Regions from separate parts of the Priestia sp. J2 genome, predicted to be linked through region 1. Evidence: riboswitches for the same ligand, from Rfam matches in the RefSeq annotation. Region 1 holds a riboswitch; the other holds the start of a gene.
The links. A riboswitch is a leader RNA that binds a small molecule or an ion and turns the genes downstream of it on or off. The one in region 1 is predicted to bind cobalamin.

Region 1 (3,924 bases):
GCTTTCAGGTTAGTCCCGCCGTTTGAGGCGGGCTTTTTTTATATTTGAAGCAGCAAATTCGCAAATAAAGAAGAACGCTCGGACAACGTATCAATTTGAATATGTTCATATTCTGCATGTATTCCTTTTCCGCATGCTCCTAATCCATCCAACGTGGGAATGCCAATAGCCGCTGTAAAATTGCCATCACTTCCGCCTCCAACAGCTGCTTCTTCTAATTTCATACCCAGTTTGGCCGCAATTGACTGAGCGCATTCAAATAACTCTTCCGTTTGTTTAGACTTAACCATTGGAGGACGATTCATGCCTCCTGTTACTTCAATCTTAATCCCTTTTAAAATGGGCGTTAAATTCAAAATAATATCCGTCATACGTTTTGCTTCTTCTTCTGTAGAAACACGTAAATCCACGTGCGCTTCTGCATATTCCGGCACTACATTTGTACCGCTGCCTCCGGTAAATGTCCCAACGTTCACCGTTGTACCTTTTTCATAATCGGTTAAGCTCTGCAGAAAAATCACTTGGCGCGCTAGCTCTTCAATAGCATTGATTCCTTCTTTGTGGTGATTACCAGCGTGGGCTGCTCGTCCCCACACCTTTACGGTGAAAATCCCCGCTCCTTTGCGCGACGTTTTTAACGCACCTGAACCCGCCACCGCAGGTTCTGCTACTAGCACTGCTTCACTTCTTTGTGCTTCTTCTTCTATATATTTTTTAGAGGAAATTGATCCAATCTCTTCATCTGAATTGCAAAAAAACACAATTTTTTTATCCAGCGATAAGCCAAGCTCTTGAATCGCTTTAATCGCCCATATAGATTGTATAATGCCGCCTTTCATATCTAAAATTCCCGGACCATAAAGCTTGTTTCCTTCTGTTCTTAGACTCAGCCTTCCCTTTTCCCATACCGTGTCAAAGTGACCGATAATTAAAAGCTGCTTCTCTCCTTCTCCAATCGTAAATTTCAAGTGGTTTCCTACTTCTTTTTCTTCTATGATTTCATACCCTACGCCTAAACGCTTCTGAAACAGCTGCGTTAAATACATTCCACACTGATCCACTAACTCTTTACTGTAGGACGGTGATTCTTTTTTCACAAATCCAACTAAATCTTCGAGCATCTCTTGTTCATGTTCTTTTAAATAACTAAATACGCTTTGTTCTACCATTACCTGACTCAAATCAATTCCTCCTCCAAACAACCCCTGCTGCTTGTGCATTCATTGCTTTTATTTATCGTACGTATGAGTATGTTCTACGTTTCACATAACGACCTTAAATTATCCTTAATTATAATGGTTTTCAGACAATTTTCCATCCTTAAAATACAGATAATACTTTAACTTATTCATAACCGACCGAAAATAGCCATAAACTTCAACAAATTTATACAAAAAAGCTTCAATCTTCAACAGATTAAAGCTTTCATTTTATTAATTGACATTTATTTTGATATTTTTCCCTTTTGACTTCACACTTACAAATACAAACATAGACACTAAAAAAATAAACAAAATAACGCCAACCATTTCAAAGTTTACTTCGGCCCATGGATTAAAGAAAGTGAATGCTAAGTAGAAGGACACCCCATATGCGAGGATAACAATAACCCAGCCCATCAAGCGGGAAGCAGATTGCCCAAACTTACTCGATTCATTCACCATTTTATGTACAATCAGTGAATCGATTGTATCTGTCAGCATCATACCAAACATAAATACTAGTCCTAATAAAAGCGGCGTATATTTGCCTGCGTTCCCTACAGCTAGAGACCACACGGCCGTTTGACTGACCGTTTCAGCTGCTAGGGCAAACAGCGCTCCTACAAGAATAATTAAAAAAGGATTCGTTGTTCCTTTTGCGATTTTCGGAATAAACTTCCCTTTTAACCCGCTCACCTGAAACTCTTCTTCTTTGTTTTTAGTTCGAAGCAAATGATATGTGTTTAATGTCCCAATCAGAAAGAGAGAGATGATAGATACCCAAGATGCAAAATGATCGAAATATGCTGGAAACGTAAAATTCTTCATCACTACGCCCAGCACCCCGGCCGTGACGGCCACCATTCCTCCATGACCGAGTGAAAACAGCGTTCCGACCCACGGGGCAAAACGGCTGCCCATTCGCCAATTATATCGGGTCTGGCCATCAATAAAAGCTAAGTGATCTGCATCTAATCCGTGCCTGATTCCTAATAAAAAGACAAGTAAAAAAACTGATAAACCTTCCATTTCCTACACTCCTTTTTTTAAAATAAAACGTAAAAAAGCCTCAATTCTATAGAAATTGAGGATGTGTCGGCATATGAAAATAAACAGTAATTGCTCACTGCGTACCTTGATACACCGCCTCTTTCCTAGAAGAGTCAAGTGTACAGAATAGGTAGGTCTCCTGGCTTGAGATCATCATTTTCTACCGCCTTCCCCGTTTTGAGTGACGATAAGATAGAAAACTCCCTGCTTACAGTGGCTGGACCGCTCGAGATTTGCACTCGATTCCCTGTTACCTCTTACGCTATGTAAGAGCACCTAAACTGTGCGAATGATTCATTTTCTTCCTCATTATACTAGTACTCCTTACAAATGAATAGAGAAAATTCAAATAAAAAAGCCCTGCTAAGCTTTACATGCTTAACAGGGCTTTTTAAAGCAATTAAACTACTTCTACCGTTACGTCTACGTTGCCGCTGATTGCTTTTGAATACGGGCAGTATGAGTGGGCTAGGTCTACATATTTTTTAGCTGTTTCTAAATCTAAGCCTTCGATATGAGCTTCAAGCGCTACAGCAATTTTTACTCCTTGATCAGCTTTATCTGGAAGCAGCTGAACCGTAGCTTTTACTTCACTGCTTTTAATTTCTACGTTATGTTTTTTCAACATAAATTCTAACGCACTGTTGAAACAAGCACTGTATCCAGCTGCAAATAGCTGCTCTGGGTTTGTTGCTGTTGTTGCTTCTCCACCAAGCGCTGGAGGTGTTGCAACGTCTAAATTAAAGATATTATCTAAAGAATGAACTTCTCCTGTTCTTCCACCTGTGTTAACGACTGTCGTTTCATATAAAGCTTTCATGTATAAATCTCTCCTCTTTTTTAGTAATTTTATTAAAATTTTTTATTTATCGTTTCTGCAATTTAATTGTACACAATTTAATTTTAAAAAACAAGTGTTAAATACATTAAAAATTTCCCAATAAAAAAAGCCGCGTATATGCGACTTTTTCTTAATAATATTGAGACTGTTCGTCATAAGCTGATTTTCGAAAAATAGACAAGTTGGTAATAGCCCTCATCAGTTTCGTATTAAAAATAACATAATGAATAAACAGCGCCAGCACGCAGCCTAGAATAGCTCCTGTTAACACATCGAATGGATAGTGAACGCCAACCCATACGCGTGAAAATGCAATGAGTGCACCCATGACAACCCACATGCGCCCTGAACGTTTGAAATGCAGCCAGATGGTAAAAGTGATAACTAATGCAGATGTAGCATGATCGCTTGGAAATGAAGAATTCGCGGCGTGATCAATAAGCTGATTCACGTGGTGAGAGATAAACGGACGATCTCGATAAGCAAATAAACTAATCACTTTATTGATAATGACTCCTGTGGCACAAGCACATAAAGCTTGAAATGCTACAACACGGCTGCCGTTTTTATTAATAAGTAAAAACAAGCCGAGTAAAACAATAAGTACATACTGGGCATAATCTGCAAAGAATACCATTAGCGAATCTACAAACTTCACATGCGAGGCATACTGATTCACCGCATGGAAAATGGTATAGTCTACTGAATTAATAGCTGATAACATAATCGAAATCCTTTCTTATTTTTAAATGTCATTAGCTATCTTATCAGTTTCTTGGGAAAATGAACATTATTTCTCGGGCTATTATTGATATATTTAGTAAATAACCA
Region 2 (3,924 bases), 1.9 Mb from region 1:
AAAAAGGGTTTTAGGCGAAATGAAAAATGAACCACTAATCAAGCATCTTGATTAGTGGTTCATTTTTTTATTAGGGTAAACGTAGATTTCATGTGTATAGGTCTTTCTAGCAGGTGATTGGAGCACAAGACGAAGACTCCTGCGGGAAAAGCGGAACACGTGAGACCCCACAGGAGCTTATGCGACGAGGAGGCTCAGCGACCGCCCGCGGAAAGCGAAGTCTTGTACGGAAATCAACTGCTGTGTCACAAGCGATTCAGCTCATGTATCCCATTTGCCTTTAGATTGGATTCACTTGGTTATGTCTCAACCTCTTTTGGAAAACCGTACGAAACCTTGTAGCAGAAGGCCCAGTCAAGCGTTATAATAGATAGTGAATGATGATATATTCTCTATATTTGTCATATATTTGTATTACATATGTAATTGAAGAAAAATATTCACTTGATATACTGTTTAATGACTTAACTTTATCTTAACATTCACAGTGAAATGCGTGTTTATAGAGGCTTAAAACATACACAGCAAATGGAGGAGCTATCATGGCAAACGAAAAGATGCAAGAAGGACTCAATCGTTTTATTAAGGAAGATTTAAATGACCTTTTAGGTAGACTGTTCCCTTTAATGGACCGAGAATGTGCGGAAGAAAAGAGAATGCTTATCGAAACGGCGGTAGAGTACATCTATTCTTCAGGGTATCATCAAGGAGCAAAAGACTTGATCGAAACACATCGAAAAGATGATTACAAATTATTAAGGCAAAAATTAGCGTCAACGCCTCCTGAAAACTAATTTTTTTGAAATTTCTTTTGACAACATAAATGTAAGGTGTTAAGATGACTCTACATTCAAAATATTATAAACAATTAAAACTCTTATTGAGAGAGGCGGAGGGACTGGCCCTGTGAAGCCCGGCAACCATTTAACAATCTTGTTAAAAAGGTGCTACATCCTGCAAAGCGTACAGCTTTGAAAAATAAGAGAGGATTTCATAGATACTATGCCTCTCTATTCATGATAGAGAGGCTTTTTATTTTATGTGAATATGTTTTGAATGAACAATTTCATAGAAATGCATCAGGTGCTGTGTAACGAATGTACGCAGCTTAAAAGGGAAGACCGGTGAAAAGCCGGCGCGGTCCCGCCACTGTAATGGGGAGCAACTTATTAACCACTGTTTCATGTTGAAATGGGAAGGGATAGGAAGCGATGAACCTAAGTCAGGAGACCTGCCTGTTGTATGCACTTAAGCTCTACGGGATATAGAGAGGAGTGAGGAATACGTGTTGAGAAAAACAGGCTATCTCAACTTTAGTTAAGTATGCGTATCATCTCTCTTTTCATTTCGAAAAGGGAGATTTTTTAGTTTAGCGATAAAAAAATATATAGGGAGTGGAAAAAATGAGCAGTGTAAAAAGTTCAAATGTAGGTTATCCAAGAATTGGTGAAAAACGAGAATGGAAAAAAGCGCTTGAGCAGTTTTGGGCAGGAAAGATAGAGAAAGATATCTTTCTTCAGGAAATTGAAGCTCTTCGTCTTGGGCATCTGAAAAAACAGCGTGACGCAGGAATTGAATTAATTCCAGTCGGCGATTTTAGCTTATACGATCACGTGTTAGATACAGCCGCTATGTTTGGTTTGGTGCCAAAGCGCTTTGAATATAACGGAGGCCCGGTATCCCTTGAAACGTATTTTGACATCGCCCGAGGAACAAAAGGTGCGGTAGCCTCTACGATGACAAAATGGTTTAACACAAATTATCACTATATCGTACCAGAGCTTGACGAATGTACGCCTGCCCTTGTAGAAAATCGTCCGCTTCAATTTTACAAAGAAGCAAAACAAAAGCTGAATATCAAAGGCAAACCCGTTATTTTAGGTCCAGTAACATTTGTGAAGCTGTCAAAAGGATATAAAAAAAGTGAGTTTAAAAAAGTAGTTGAACAGTTTGTTCCTCTTTATGCAACAATCTTAGCGGAGCTGGAGGCAGAAGGGGTCGAGTGGGTACAAATAGATGAGCCGATTTTAGCTACAACGCTATCAAAAGAAGACCTGGCACTGTATAAAGAAGTCTATGAAGCTTTGAAAAAAGCAGCACCGAATGTAAAAGTCATTTTGCAGACGTACTTTGACAGCGTAGATTACTATAAAGAAGTAGTTGCTCTTCCTGTTCACGGAATTGGATTGGATTTTGTACATGACCGAGGCGAAAATCTCACGGCGCTTAATAAATATGGTTTTCCAACTGATAAAGTGCTGGCAGCAGGAGTGATTGACGGACGAAACATTTGGCGTGAAAACTTGGACGAACAGCTTTTAACAATCAGTGAAATTGAAGAAGCTGTATCAAAAGACCGTTTGATTCTGCAGCCTTCATCAAGTTTATTACATGTTCCTGTCACGGTGAAAAGCGAAAAAACCATTGAGCCAATTCTAAAAAACGCGCTGTCTTTTGCAGATGAAAAGCTGAAGGAAATCACGCTTTTAACAAAAGCGGTGCAGCAAGGAAAAGAAGCAATTGAAAAAGAAATAAGTGTAAGCAAACAAGCGATTCAAGCATTAAATGGATCATCTTTTCGAAACCATCAAGACGTTCAAAAAGAGCTGAAGCAGCTGCACAGCTATAAAGCGGAGCGCCAAGCGCCGTTTGACGTACGTCAACGCGTTCAGCAAGAAGCATTTCAACTGCCGCTTCTTCCAACGACAACAATTGGAAGCTTTCCGCAAACAAAAGAAGTGCGAAAAGAGCGTCTGAAGTGGCGTAAAGGAGAGTTAAGCGATGAAGCATATGAAGCGTACATTAACGCTGAAATCAAAAAATGGATTGAAATTCAAGAAAACATCGGCTTAGATGTCCTTGTGCACGGAGAGTTTGAGCGCACGGACATGGTTGAATACTTCGGTGAAAAATTAGGAGGTTTTCAGTTTACGAAGTTTGGCTGGGTGCAATCATACGGTTCTCGCTGCGTGAAGCCGCCGCTTATTTACGGAGATGTCTCGTACGAGCAGGCGATGACAATCAAAGAAACGGTCTACGCACAGTCTCTAACCAATAAGCCTGTTAAAGGAATGCTGACGGGGCCAATTACAATTTTAAACTGGTCGTTTGTACGTGATGATATCTCACGCTACGACGTGGCCAATCAAATTGCGCTTGCTCTTAGAAAAGAAGTGGAAGCACTTGAAAGTCAGGGCATCTCAATGATTCAAGTAGATGAACCGGCGCTGCGTGAAGGACTGCCGTTAAAACGAGAAAACTGGGAAAGCTACTTGAACGCGGCGGTGTATGCGTTCAAACTAGCCACGGTATCGGTGCAAAACGAGACGCAAATTCACACGCATATGTGCTATTCAGAGTTCGAAGAGATTATTGATGCGATCAAAGCGCTTGATGCCGACGTGATTTCCATTGAAACGTCCAAAAGCCACGGTGAATTAATTTATGCGTTTGAAAAACATACGTATAACCAGGGAATTGGACTTGGCGTATATGATATCCACAGTCCGCGCGTACCGAAGCTTGAAGAGCTGACACGAAACATTGACCGAGCTCTGAAGGTGCTTGACCCTGCACTGTTTTGGATTAATCCCGACTGCGGCCTTAAAACAAGAGGAATCAGCGAGACGGTTGAAGCTTTAAAAGTGATGGTTGAGTCTGCAAAACAAACAAGACAAAATTTATTACAAAACGTTTAATAACAAGAAAGTAAAGACCAAGCACTGTAAACGCTACACTGCTTGGTCTTATAGGTTTTTTAAAGGCCAAAAATATCCATTGACACTTCCCGTAGATTTTTGTATCTTTTTAAAGGTGTTTTTAAAATCAGGGAGGTACAACATGAGTAACAACAGCACGCAGCACGTTAAAATTGTAACAGCGGATCCATCAGCGCTAGGCCTATTCGGACTTGCCATGGTGACA

Region 2: it holds a riboswitch for cobalamin, as region 1 does, so the genes downstream of both, metE (5-methyltetrahydropteroyltriglutamate--homocysteine S-methyltransferase) here and LJY09_RS01665 (HoxN/HupN/NixA family nickel/cobalt transporter) in region 1, are expected to answer to the same signal.

Annotation. Positions count from the first base shown of each region.
Region 1 covers NZ_CP086208.1:305,594-309,517, reverse strand. Annotated here, with positions in the region: gene LJY09_RS01670 (M20 family metallopeptidase) at 39-1,202, opposite strand; gene LJY09_RS01665 (HoxN/HupN/NixA family nickel/cobalt transporter) at 1,434-2,231, opposite strand; cobalamin riboswitch at 2,364-2,547, opposite strand; gene LJY09_RS01660 (organic hydroperoxide resistance protein) at 2,653-3,072, opposite strand; gene LJY09_RS01655 (undecaprenyl-diphosphatase) at 3,224-3,817, opposite strand.
Region 2 covers NZ_CP086208.1:3,425,624-3,429,547, reverse strand. Annotated here, with positions in the region: gene LJY09_RS17715 (hypothetical protein) at 114-284, shown strand; gene LJY09_RS17710 (hypothetical protein) at 543-794, shown strand; SAM riboswitch class I at 875-985, shown strand; cobalamin riboswitch at 1,065-1,254, shown strand; gene metE (5-methyltetrahydropteroyltriglutamate--homocysteine S-methyltransferase) at 1,404-3,698, shown strand; gene LJY09_RS17700 (acetate uptake transporter) at 3,841-3,924, shown strand, end outside.